DNA from 3 places in the Massilia aerilata genome. Region 2 is predicted to be linked to each of the others. Evidence: predicted binding sites of a transcription regulator. Region 2 holds the regulator's gene; each other region holds the start of a gene.
The links. The regulator FNR, encoded in region 2, switches genes on or off when oxygen is low (the NO sensors DNR and NnrR bind a similar motif). The targets are predictions, from matches to a motif close to TTGATNNNNATCAA.
Positions count from the first base shown of each region.

Region 1: a site for FNR is predicted at 2,512-2,525, ahead of cqsA (alpha-hydroxyketone-type quorum-sensing autoinducer synthase). Genes of this name have one in related genera too.
Region 3: a site for FNR is predicted at 2,044-2,057, ahead of ACFPO9_RS00990 (universal stress protein). Genes of this name have one in related genera too.

Region 1 covers NZ_JBHSMZ010000006.1:50,938-55,146, reverse strand. The annotation lists gene ACFPO9_RS09450 (response regulator) at 37-1,038, opposite strand; gene ACFPO9_RS09445 (sensor histidine kinase) at 1,053-2,375, opposite strand; gene cqsA (alpha-hydroxyketone-type quorum-sensing autoinducer synthase) at 2,593-3,834, shown strand; gene ACFPO9_RS09435 (class I SAM-dependent methyltransferase) at 3,942-4,209, shown strand, end outside.
Region 2 covers NZ_JBHSMZ010000006.1:406,026-410,234, forward strand. The annotation lists gene cydB (cytochrome d ubiquinol oxidase subunit II) at 1-676, opposite strand, end outside; gene ACFPO9_RS10965 (cytochrome ubiquinol oxidase subunit I) at 679-2,106, opposite strand; gene fnr (fumarate/nitrate reduction transcriptional regulator Fnr) at 2,305-3,075, shown strand; gene udk (uridine kinase) at 3,076-3,732, opposite strand; gene ACFPO9_RS10980 (hypothetical protein) at 3,910-4,185, shown strand.
Region 3 covers NZ_JBHSMZ010000001.1:230,395-234,603, forward strand. The annotation lists gene ACFPO9_RS00985 (PHA/PHB synthase family protein) at 1-1,051, opposite strand, end outside; gene ACFPO9_RS00990 (universal stress protein) at 1,064-1,909, opposite strand; gene ACFPO9_RS00995 (zinc-dependent alcohol dehydrogenase family protein) at 2,180-3,214, shown strand; gene ACFPO9_RS01000 (hypothetical protein) at 3,235-3,639, opposite strand; gene ACFPO9_RS01005 (bifunctional aminoglycoside phosphotransferase/ATP-binding protein) at 3,744-4,209, shown strand, end outside.

The DNA.
Region 1 (4,209 bases), 360 kb from region 2:
GCGTCTGGTCCACAATCGCCGCCACCCTGGCACCGATCAGGCCGTCCCCGGATAGCGCCGCAAGAACTCGGCAAACGAGTCCACGTGCCCCCCGAGCACATCGGGATCGAGCGCGAACATGGCCCAGTAATAGAGTTCGCGGCCGTGGCAGGTCAGGGCCGGCGAGGAGAAACGGTGCCATTCCTTGTGCCGCACCGGCGAGTACATGCCGTCGCCGTCGCTGAAGTTCGGCACCACGCGGCGCTGCTCGAGCGCCTCCAGCAGCGAAGGCGGCGCGCCGCCGTCGAGGGCGATCTCGTAGTGGGCCTGCATGCCTTGCTCGGTCTCGACGGCCAGCAGCCAGGGGCGGGCGTCGCGGTCGTACATCAGGAAGCCGGGCGGGGTCTTGAACAGGTAGTGCTCGACGATCTTGTGGCGCGCGCCCAGTTCGCGCACCAGGCCGCAGATGGCGGGGTCGTTGACGAAGCTGTAGTCGTGCAGCGCGAGCAGCATGCGCAAGGCTTCCGACTGGGCCAGGAAGTAGCCCTCCTGCAGCTGGGTGAGTTCGGCCTCCAGGCGGTCGAGGGCATGGGCGTCGCTCTTGCGCAGGTAGCGGTCGATCAGGCCGCGATTGAAGGCTTCGATGGCGACCCGTTCGTCGGCGACCCCGGTCAGCAGGATCTTCCGGCACGGCAGCTCGCGCACCGCCTCGCAGAACTCGATCCCGTTCATGCCCGGCATCGAGTAATCGACCACCAGCACCGAGGGCGTCATGAAGCGCTGCGCCTGGTTGCGGATGCCGCAGACCTGCTCGACGTGCAGGGCGATGTTGTAGGGCTGGGGCGAGAAGGTGTAGGTGTCGACGCTGGGCGAGAGCAGGCTGGCCAGCGCTGCCGGCGCGGCGCCGTGCTCGCGCAGCCAGGCGATCGCGGCGCCGGTGTCGGAAAAGCCGATGCTGGGAAATCCGGGGCCGAGCTGGTAGCGCAGGCTATGGATGAAGCTGGGGCTGTCGTCGACGAGGACGGTCATGGTCGGGTGCTGGTAGATCGGAATAGTCATGTAAGCCTCGGTCGTCAGGGGCGCGGTGAGGAAGCCAGTGCGGATGGCGGACCCGCGTTGCGCATCGTCGCGCGGCGCTCCGGCGGGAACTCGAGCGCGAAGACGGTATAGATCTTCTCGCGCGAGCGGCAGCGGATCTTGCCGTGCCAGGCGTGCACGATGTCCTTGCACAGGGCCAGGCCGATGCCCGAGCCGGTGTTCGGCGGCCAGGAGTAAAAGCGCTCGAAGATGTAGGGCAGCTGCCTGGCCGCGATGCCGCAGCCGCTGTCCATCAGCAGCAGGCGCGGGCGCTTCCGGGCGCCGTCGACGATGATGCGCACCTTGCCCTTGCCGGCGCGCGCCACCGCCTTGAGGGCATTGCGCAGGAGGTTGAGCAGCACCACGGCGCCCAACTCCTCGCGGCCGAGGAAGGCGAAGTCCTTGCGCACCACCACGTCCACCAGGCGCCGCTGCTCTTCGTTGGCGAAGGGATAGCGCAGGATCACCGCCTCGACCATTTCCGACATCGACAGCCGCTCGGACGGCGCCAGCTGCTGGCTCATGGCCGACGCCGACAACAGGAACAGGTCGATCATCTGGTTCATGTGGCGTACCTCGAACTGGATGCGCCCCAGCGCTTCCGGCACGCCGGCTTCCTGGCCGGCCTGCGCCCGCCCGATACCGCGCACGTTGGCGGCGATGCTGATCAGCGGTGTGCGCAGCTCGTGCGACACCATCGCCAGCGCCTGCGACATGCCGGACAGCTTCTCGCGCGCGAGCACGCGGCGCCCGACCTTGGTCACCGACACGATCACGATCGTGAAGACGTAGATCGGCATCTGTTCCAGCGCCAGCGGGAAGGCGCTCAACCCGGAGCGCATGGCGTCCGGGTCGCCGACCGCCACGTACAGCACGCAGGCGGCCAGCGCCCCGAGCGCGCAGGAGGCCAGCGCGAACAGCCAGTCGAAGTGGAACAGTGCGATCAGCGCCACCAGCAGCGATTCGCCCCAGACCGCGGAGCCGTGGTTCATCAGGAACATGAAGCTGAAGAAGAAGGGCATCACATAGGTCACGCTGACGAATTCGTAAACCCGCAGCCAATTCCCCTTGATTTTGCGGGGCGCCAACAGTGCAGGCAGACACAGCACAAAACCGATCACACGCAGGTCCAGGCTCTCGAACTTTTGGGGGAACCAGGTTGTCCAGATGAGGTAGTACAAGGGCATGCCGATGCACCCCAGCCAGGCCAGGAAGTGCAGACGCATGACGGAATACGCCTGCTGCTGCTCCTGGCGCAGCAGCCACGCGAGCAGGGCGGGCCGGCTCAGGCGATAACGCGCCACGATCGGCGCGCTCATGCTCGCGACACTCCTGTACAGCAGGCTCTTCACTCGGTAGCTCCCGGTCGTAGACCGTTTGTTTTCAATACTTGTAAATTCGAAATTGATCTCACTCAACCCTTGGGTGAGCTTGACGGAAAACGCTCAGTCCAGATTGATCTCGGTCAATTCTGCGGCGGAGAGACGCGAAGAAGCCTTGTGCAGGGACACAATAAAATTTTTCCCGGAGGAAAACATGTCCACCATTAACACCATCCAGATCAAGCCTCGTCCCACCGCCAGCCTGCAGATGCCGGCCTTCGTCACGCGGCGCATGGACGCCCACCATGTGACCCGCATCGAACAGTTGATGGGGGGCGAGCATGTCCATGTCTGGAAGCGCCAGGGGCCAGGCGCCGTGATGCTTGCTGGCAACGACTACCTCTGCCTGGCGAACGAACCCGCGCTGCTCGACGCCCAGGCCCGCGTCCTGACCGGCGATGGCGGGCAGTCGCTGATGTCCGCCGTCTACCTGCAGTCAGGCAGCCAGCAGCACCGGCTGGAAGAAAAATTCGCCGACTTCCTGGGCGCCCAGGAGACCATCCTGGCCCAATCGGGCTGGGCGGCCAACGTCGGCCTCTTGCAAAGCATTTCGGAGCCGGGCGTGCCGGTCTACCTCGACATCATGGCGCATGCCTCGCTGTGGGATGGCGTGACGCTGGGCGGCGGCAAGGCGGTGCCCTTCCTGCATAACAATATGGAGCACCTGGAGCGGCAGCTGAACAAGCATGGCGCCGGCGTGATCGTGGTCGACGCCCTGTACAGCACCGACGGCAGCCTGGCGCCCCTGCACGCCGTGGTGGCGCTGGCCGAAAAGACCGGCAGCGTGCTGGTGGTCGACGAATCCCATTCGCTGGGCACCCATGGGCCGCGCGGCGCCGGCCTGGTGATCGCGGCCGGGCTCGAGGAGCGCGTGCACTTCCGCACCGCCTCGCTGGCCAAGGCCTTCGCCGGCCGCGCCGGCATCATCACTTGTTCGAGCCGCTTCAAACCCTACTTCCTGTCGGAGTCGCGCCCGGCCATCTTCAGTTCGTGCATGCTGAATCATGAACTGGCCTGGTTCGACGCCGCCATCGATTTCGTCGAGCGCGCCGACGCCCGCCGCGCCGCGCTACGCCGCATCACCGGGGAGGTGCGCACCGGCCTCGGACGGCTCGGTTATTGCGTCGACGAGGGCAGCGAGCAGATCATCGCGCTGGAGGTCGGCACCGAGCCCAGGACCCTGGTGCTGCGCAAGGCGCTGGAGAACCGCGGCATCCAGGGCGCCGTGTTCTGCGCCCCGGCCACGCCCAAGAACCGCGCGCTGGTGCGCCTGACCCTGAACGCCGGCCTGACGAAAGGCGAGATCGCCAAACTGCTGGCCGCCTGCGCCGACATGCGCGAGGAGGTCGACCTCGAGAACTGGACTTCCACGGTGCGCCGGCGCCGGGTGCACTGAGGAGGCTGACTCAGAAAGCCAGAATGTTGGCTCGTAAAGCCAGCGACTAAACCGTGGAGGTTTGACGCTTTCGCTTACTCTTATGAAAAATATAAGGGAGGCATAGCGTGAGAGACAAATACAAGCTGGTAGGGCCGATCTACGACTGGCTGAGCGCCTTCTACAGCGGCAAGTCCATTCACAAGTGCAAGATCGCCATGCTCGACCGCCTGCAGCCCGGCGACAAGGTGCTGTTCGCCGGCGTCGGGCACGGCCGGGATGCCGTGTATGCCGCCCAGCGCGGCGCCGAGGTGACGGTGGTCGACCTGTCCGAGACCATGCTGAAGAAATTCCAGGCCAACCTGGTGAAGGAGGGCGTGGCGCTGAACATCCGCC
Region 2 (4,209 bases):
TGAACCAGCGCTCGGCCACCTGGTGCTGGGACAACGGGGTCCACACGCTGACCACGGCGATGGCCGCCAGCAGCAGCCAGGTGAAAGGCCGCGCCAGCTTGCGCATGCGTTCATGCAGCTCGCCGCCGGTCTTCATCACCAGCCAGGTCGCGCCCAGCAGCGCATAGGCGATCATGACGCCGCAGCCGGCCGCCAGCGGGAAAGGCGCGAACCAGTCCAGCGGCCCGCCCGCATAGCTGCGCCCCGACACCGGAATTCCGGAAAGAAAGGCGCCCAGCGATACGCCCTGGAAGAAGGCCGCCGTCATCGAGCCAGCGATGAAAGCCAGGTCCCAGACCGGCCGTTCGCGGTCGTTGGCCTTGAAGCGGAATTCGAAAGCCACGCCGCGGAAGATCAGCCCGAGCAGCATGAAGATCAGCGGCAGGTAGAGGCCGGGCAGGATCACCGCATAGGCCACCGGGAAGGCCGCCAGCAGGCCCTCGCCGCCCAGCACCAGCCAGGTCTCGTTGCCGTCCCAGATCGGCGCCACCGAATTCATCATCGTGTCGCGGTCGCGCCTGTCCGGCACGAAGGGATAGAGCATGCCGATGCCGAGGTCGAAGCCGTCCAGCACCACGTACATGAAGACGGAGAAGAAGATGATGCCGGCCCAGACCGCGGTGATGTCGATGTCCATAGTCATGTCAGGTTGTCTTCGTTGGCCGAGGCCTCGGCTTCCGGCACGGACAGGGGCCGCGCCGGCGTGCGCCCCCTGCCCGGCCCGCCCTGGGCCGCGCGCGTGGTGTCGAAGGCTTGCGGTCCCTTGCGCACCAGCCGCAGCACATAGGCGATGCCGACCCCGAACACGAACAGGTAAGCCACCACGAACAGCGCCAGCGACAGGGCCAGCGGACCGGCGGAGATCTTCGAGGCGGCATCCGCGGTGCGCAGCACGCCGTAGACGATCCAGGGCTGGCGCCCGACCTCGGTGGTGATCCAGCCGGCCAGCACCGCCAGCAGGCCCGCCGGCCCCATCCACATCGCCATCTTCAGGAAGCCGCGGCTGTCGTACAGCCGCTTTTTAAGCCGCAGCCACAGGCTCCAGGCGCCCAGCGCGATCATCAGCAGGCCCAGGCCGACCATCGCGCGGAAGCTCCAGAAGATAATCAGGGCGTTGGGCCGCTCGTCCTTCGGGAATGCCTTGAGGCCCCTGATCTGGCCGCCCCAGGTGTGCGTGAGTATCCAGCTGCCGACGCGCGGGATGCCGAGTGCGAATTTCGTTTCCTCGTCCTTCATGGAAGGGATGCCGAACAGCAGCAGCGGCAAGGGCTTGTCGCCTTCGTTTTCCCAATGCCCCTCGAGCGCCGCGATCTTGGCCGGCTGGTGCTGCAAGGTGTTCAGGCCATGCATGTCCCCGACCACGGCCTGGATGGGCGCGACGATCAGCACCATCCACATCGCCATCGACAGCATGGTGCGCACCGCTTCGTTGCCGCGGCCTTTCAGGAGATGCCAGGCGGCGGAGGCGCCCACGAACAAGGCCGTCGACAGGAAGGCGGCAATCGACATGTGCACCAGCCGGTAGGGAAAGGACGGGTTGAAAATGATTTTGAGCCAGTCGACCGGCACCATGCGTCCATCGACGATGGCATAGCCCTGCGGCGTCTGCATCCAGCTGTTCGAGCCGAGGATCCAGGTGGCGGAGATCAGGGTGCCGAGCGCGACCATGCAAGTGGCGAGGAAGTGCAGCCCGGGCCCGACCTTGGTCCAGCCGAACAGCATCACGCCCAGGAAGCCGGCTTCCAGGAAGAAGGCGGTCAGCACCTCGTAGGCCAGCAGCGGCCCGGTGATGGCGCCGGCGTATTCGGAAAAAAAACTCCAGTTGGTGCCGAACTGGTAAGCCATCACGATGCCGGAGACCACGCCCATGCCGAAAGTCACGGCGAAAATCCGCAACCAGAACTGGTACAGGTCGACGAAGACCTGGCGCCTGGTCTTCAGCCAGCACAGCTCCAGCACGGCCAGGTAACTGGCCAGGCCGATGGTGATCGCTGGAAACAGGATGTGGAACGACATCGTGAACGCGAACTGAAGGCGCGCCAGGTCCAATGCCGCCAAGCCGAACATGTGAGCTCCCCTTATTGTTGTGTACAGAATCTAGCACGCGCCGGGGTGCGCACGATTGCCAGGGTGGCAAGGCAGGCCTGCGGTCAAAATGCGACGTCATGTGAACAGGCGTTCAACTGTTCCGGCGGGAAGATGCACAGTCCTCGAACAGCGACCGTATAATCACGGATATTGACCCCCAACCGTCTCCACCGACCGATGATCCAGGCCATCAGCTTACCGACCGACGACAAACTGCTGAACGTGCAAACCCTGAAGGCCAGTTGCGCGGCCTGCAGCATGCACCAGCTCTGCCTGCCGATGGGCCTCGCGGATGCGGACATCGACCGTCTCGACAAGATCATCGGCCGCCGCCGGCGCGTGGCGCGCGACGAGCCCCTGTACCGCAAGGGCGATCCCTTCCGCAACCTGTACGCGGTGCGTTTCGGGCATTTCAAGACTTACCAGGTGAACGCCGCCGGCGAAACCCAGATCACCGGCTTCCAGATGGCCGGCGAACTGCTGGGCATGGACGCGATCAGCAGCGAATGCCACCACTGCGATGCGGTGGCGCTGGAGGACAGCGAAGTCTGCGAGATCCCCTTCGGCAACCTGGAAGAGCTGTTCGGCCAGGTGCCGACCCTGCTGCGCCACTTCCACCGCATGATGAGCAACGAGATCACGCGCGAGCAGAACGCCATGCTACTGCTCGGCAATATGCGGGCGGAACAGCGTTTTGCCGTCTTCCTGGTCAACAAGTCGGCCCGCTACGCGGCGCGCGGCTATTCGCCGACCCAGTTCGCCCTGCGCATGTCGCGCGAAGACATCGGCAACTACCTGGGCCTGACGATCGAGAGCATCAGCCGCCTGCTGTCGCGTTTCAAGAAGATGGGCCTGCTGACGATCGACAAGCGCGAGGTCACCCTGCTCGATCCGGCCCGCCTGAAGGCGCTGGCGGCCGGCACCGAGCAATGCAGCCCGATGGCCTGATCAGGGCTGTTCGAGTTTTCCGCGCTTTAACTCATCGATGACGCTCGCGACCTTGGTCGTGATGACGTCGACCGCCGGGCCGTTCGCGCCGTGCGGCAGGATGACGTCGGCGTGGCGCTTGGTCGGTTCGATGAACTGCTTGTGCATCGGGCGCACCGTTTCCAGGTACTGGTTGACGATGCTCTCGGTCGTGCGGCCGCGCTCGGCAATATCCCGCTGCATGCGGCGGATGAAGCGCACGTCCGGCGCCGTGTCGACGAAGATCTTCAGCGACATCATCTTGCGCAGGTCCGCGTCGTAGAGGGCGAACAGGCCTTCGATCACGATCACCGGGGCCGGCTTGACCGGTATGGTCTTGCTGGAGCGGTTGTCGATCGTGAAATCGTATTCCGGCATCTGGATCGTTTCGCCATTGCGCAGGGCGCGCACGTGCTGCACCATCAGCGGCCAGTCGAAGGCGTCCGGGTGGTCGTAATTCTGCCGGCGGCGGACTTCAGGGGTGAGTTCGGACTGGTCGTTGTAATAGTCGTCCTGCATGACGACCGACACCATCTCGGCGCCGAAGGAAGACAGCACCTGCTGCGTCACCGTGGACTTGCCGCTGCCGCTGCCGCCGGCCACGCCGATGACGAAGGGTTGGAAGGAATTCTGGTTCATCCCCGAATGATACCGGAGCGGGGCGCGAACTGACAGAGGCAGTCATTTGTTCATAAACTTTAAGCATGCACACTGGACAGGCCGTGCGGCATGTCCTACAAAGACGGCCGAAGCCCTCCTATGGTCGGCGCTGGCCCGCCTATCCATGATGGTCTTCCCTACTATTAGGAGATGATCATGAAAACAGTGCAAGGCCTCTTCATCGGCAGCATGATCGCCCTGTCCCTGGGGGCATGCAGCGCGACACGCACGAGCGGCAGCGACATGGACGCCAGTTCCGCAACGGGTTCGACCTCCAGCGGTTCCACAACCAGCGGCACAATGGAAGGCAACACGATGGGCACCACCGGCAGCCCGGGCACGGTGGGCGCGTCCGGCCAGGGCGCGGGGGCCACGTCGACGACCCCGCCGACGACGCCGCCCACGGACCCGCAGCCGACCGATCGGCGTTGAGTTTCTTCGCAATGCGAATGCCGG
Region 3 (4,209 bases), on a different contig from region 2:
GTTCGTCGCCATCCCGGGCCATGGCCGCCGCGGCGACCGCGAGCAGGGTGCCGCCCAGGCAGTAGCCGCAGGCGTTGATCCGCGGCGCGCCGGTCTGCGCCGAGATCGTGTCGATGGCCGCCATCACGCCCAGGCGCCGGTAATCCTCGAGCGAAAGCTCGCGGTCCTCGGCGTCCGGGTTCTTCCAGGAGACCATGTAGACCGTGTGGCCGCGTTCCACCAGGTAGCGCACCAGCGAATTCTGCGGCGAAAGGTCGAGGATGTAGTACTTCATGATCCAGGCCGGCACGATCAGCAGCGGCACCGCATGCACCTGCGGCGTCTGCGGGTCGTAGCGGATCAGCTCGACCAGGTGGTTGGCCATGACGACCTTGCCCGGCGTGATGGCCACCTCGCGTCCCGGCCGGCAGGCGACGGCGGGCGCGTCGCCCATGACGGCGCGCCGCAGGTCGCCGGCCGCGCGCACGGCGCCATGCAGCAGGTTCTCGCCGCCGCTGGCCAGCGTGACCTGCTGCGCCATCGGATTGGTGGCGATGAAATTCGAGGGTGCGAATCCGTCCAGCAACTGGCGGGCGACGAAGGTCACGACGTCGGTGTGATGCGGCGAGACGCCGCGCACGCCGCTGGTGGCGCGGTGCCACCATTTCTGGGTCAGCAGGAACCCCTGGCTGAGCTGGTTGTAGGGCCAGGCATGCCACAGCGGGTCGGAGAAGCGCTTGTCCTGGGCCAACGGGCGGACCGGTTCGGCTACGCTGCCGAGCATGGCGGCGCCGCTGTAGCGCAGCCACTGCTCGAAGCCGGTCAGCGCCTGCATGCCCAGTTCCATCTGCTTGGCCGGAGACAGTAGCAGGTGCGTGGCCCAGTCCTGCCAGGCCGCGGCCAGCGCGGCCGGCGAAACGTAGCCGGTCATGCGCCCCAGCCAGGCGTTCAGCGCCAGGTCGACCTGGGCGTGCTCGACACTGGCCTCGGGGTAGCTGTGCCGGGACCAGGCTTGCCAGGTGCTGGCTTCGCGCAGCTGCTCGCTGGGCGGGATGTCGGTCGGATCGTTCACGTTGCAGGCCGCTCAGTGGGCGATCAGCAGGGGCACGGGCGTGCGCGCCAGCAGCTCGCGGGTGACGCCGCCCAGCACCCACTCGCGGTAGCGGCTGTGGCCATAAGCCCCGCTCACGATCAGGCCGGCGCCGCAATCGCTGGCCAGGGCCGCCAGCGCATGGCCGGCAGTGGCGCCGGTGCGCTCGACCACCACCTCGACCTCCACCCCATGGCGCGCCAGGAACAAGGCCATGTCGGCGCCGGGTTCTTCGCCGTGCAGACCGGTCAGCGTGTCGGGATTGATCAGCGCCAGCTTGACGCCGGGCGCCCGCTGCAGCAGCGGCAGGGCGGCTTCGAAGGCGCGGATCGCCTGCATGCTGCCATCCCAGCCCGCGACCACCGTGCCCGGTATCGGTTCGCCCTGCCAGCTGTCCGGAATCACCAGCACCGGTCTGGCGCCATGCAGGGCCAGGTGCTCGGGCAGCCTGCGCACCCGCGCCGGCAGCCCCAGCTCGTGGCCGTGCTCGCGGTCCTGGCTCAGCACGACCAGGTCCGCATAACGCGACTGCATCAGCAGGGCGTAGTCGGCATGGTCTTCGATCAGGCGGACTTCGCTCGAGGCCACGCCCAGCCGCACGGCCTGGGCGGCGAATTCCTGGAGGCGGACGAGCGCGGCGTCGCGCAGGCCGTCGAGGTCGGTGACCGGCACCGGCGCCGCCATCGACCCGGCCAGCAGCGCGAGATCGGTATAGGAAATGCCGGTGGCGGCCGTGCCGACCAGGTGGGCGCCGTGTTCCCTGGCCAGCATGGCCGCGGCGCGCATGCGGCTGTCCTGCTGCGAACCGCCGTCGATGTGGAGGACGATCGTCTTGTACATGTCTCTTCCTTTCAGGCAAAAGTGTCGGGGCCCCGCGCATCAGTTCGACCAGCGGCGGCTGACTTGGTGCGGCGGCGGAGCGGGCCGTATCACATTCAATGTAAACATGACCTGTGCGGATGCCAATGACGCGCTTGATGTGGGTCAAAAAATACGAATATTTAGCTGTAGCGACCCACGAAATGCAGGAACGTAAGCGCCCGCCCACCGCCCGCGCGCTATGATCGGCGCTCGAATCCATGTTGTCGCTACACTGACGAGGAGGCCATCATGCGAGCGCTTGTCTACCGTGGACCCGGCATGCGCGCTCTAGAGGAGCGCCCTGCGCCGGAACTCCAGCACCCCGAAGACGCCATCGTGCGCCTGACCCATACCACCATCTGCGGAACCGACCTGCACATCCTGAAGGGCGACGTGCCGACCTGCCAGCCGGGAACCACGCTCGGGCACGAAGGCGTGGGCGTGATCGACGCCGTCGGGCCGTCGGTCAGCGGCTTCCGGCCCGGCGACCGGGTACTGATCTCCTGCATCACGGCTTGCGGGCGCTGCGATTACTGCCGCAAGGGGATGTACTCGCACTGCCTGGACGGCGGCTGGATCCTCGGTAACCGGATCGATGGCACCCAGGCGGATTACGTGCGTATTCCGCATGCCGACTTCAGCCTGCACCACATACCGGCGGGCGCGGACGAAGAGGCGCTGACCATGCTCAGCGATATCCTGCCCACCGGCTTCGAGTGCGGCGTCCTGAACGGCAAGGTGCAGCCAGGCTGCAGCGTCGCCATCGTGGGTTCCGGCCCGATCGGCCTGGCGGCCCTGATGACGGCGCAGTTCTACGCGCCGTCGGTGCTGGTCGCGATCGACCCGGACCGTCATCGCCTCGATCTGGCGCAGCGCTTCGGCGCGACGCACGTGCTGGCGCCGGATGCCGGTACACCCGCGCGCGTACGCGAGCTGACCGATGGGCGCGGCGCCGACACGGTGATCGAGGCGGTCGGCGTCCCGGCCAGCTTCGCGCTGTGCCAGGAGCTGGTGGCGCCGGGCGGCACCATCGCCAACGTCGGCGTGCACGGCGTCAAGGTCGACCTGCACCTGGAACGCCTGTGGTCGCACAACATCACCATCACCACGCGCCTTGTGGACACCGTCACCACGCCGCAGCTGCTGAAGGCGGTCAACGCGCGCCGGCTGGAACCGGCGGGCCTGGTCAGCCACCGCTTCCCGCTCGACCGGATGGAAGAAGCCTACGACACCTTCGGCCGCGCTGCCGAGAGCAAGGCGATCAAGGTCATCATTCACGTATAGCCCAGGGCTGCCCGTCATGCTCATCGAGGAATCGGGCGCGCGGCCGCAGCCGTGTGGCGGGGCAGGGATGCGGGACCGATGAACGGCCACGGCAGCGCCAGCACATGGCGCAGGGCGTCCACGACCTGCCGGCCCTGCCTGAGGTCGCCGCTCTCGACGCGCGACGCGGTGCGGTGCAGGGCAGACAGGATGATGGCGTGGTCGGCGCGCCGCGGGGGCATGCAGGCGTCGCCCAGCAGTTCCAGCAGGGCTTCCTCATGGCGAAATCCGGCCTCGACCGCAGCGACCATGCCCGGGAATCCTTGTGCGAACCCGGTGTCCGGCGTGGCCAGCAAGGTGGTGACGCGGGCGCGCAGCTTCTTGCGGCCGCGATGCAGCGCCATGCAGGCTGCAGGAGAACTCATCGCAACTTTGTGGAACGTCATGATTTACCTCAGCTTTCATTCAATGAGATACGCAGTGTCTTCGCCTGCGCAGATAATTGTTTGATGCCGATCAAAGTTGTCAGTCGCAGAACCAGGGCAGTGTGATGAATGCACAGGCGCAGCAAAGGCGGCTCATCGATCGCATCGCGCGTATGCTCGAAGCGGACGGCAAGGACGTGGGCCAGTTCGAAACCCACATTTCGCGGGTACTGGTCGCGGCAGGATATGCATTCAAGTTCAAGAAGGCGCTGCGCCTTCCTTTCCTCGACTTCTCCACGCTGGAGGCGCGCCGTTTCTACTGCCAGGAGGAGTGCCGGCTGAACCGCCGGCTCGCGCCCGGGGTTTATATCGACGTCGCGCCAGTGGGCGGCAGTCTCGTGCACCCGGTCCTGGGCGGCGCCGGCGAGGCGATCGAGTACGCGGTGCGGATGCATGCCTTCGAACAGTCGGACTTGTGGAGCAAGCGGCTCGCGCATGGTCTGCTCGACGGCGGGGACGTGGACGGTCTTGCGCTGCTATTGGCCGGCTTTCATCTCGACGCCGCGCGGGCGCCGCCGGACGCCGGGTGGG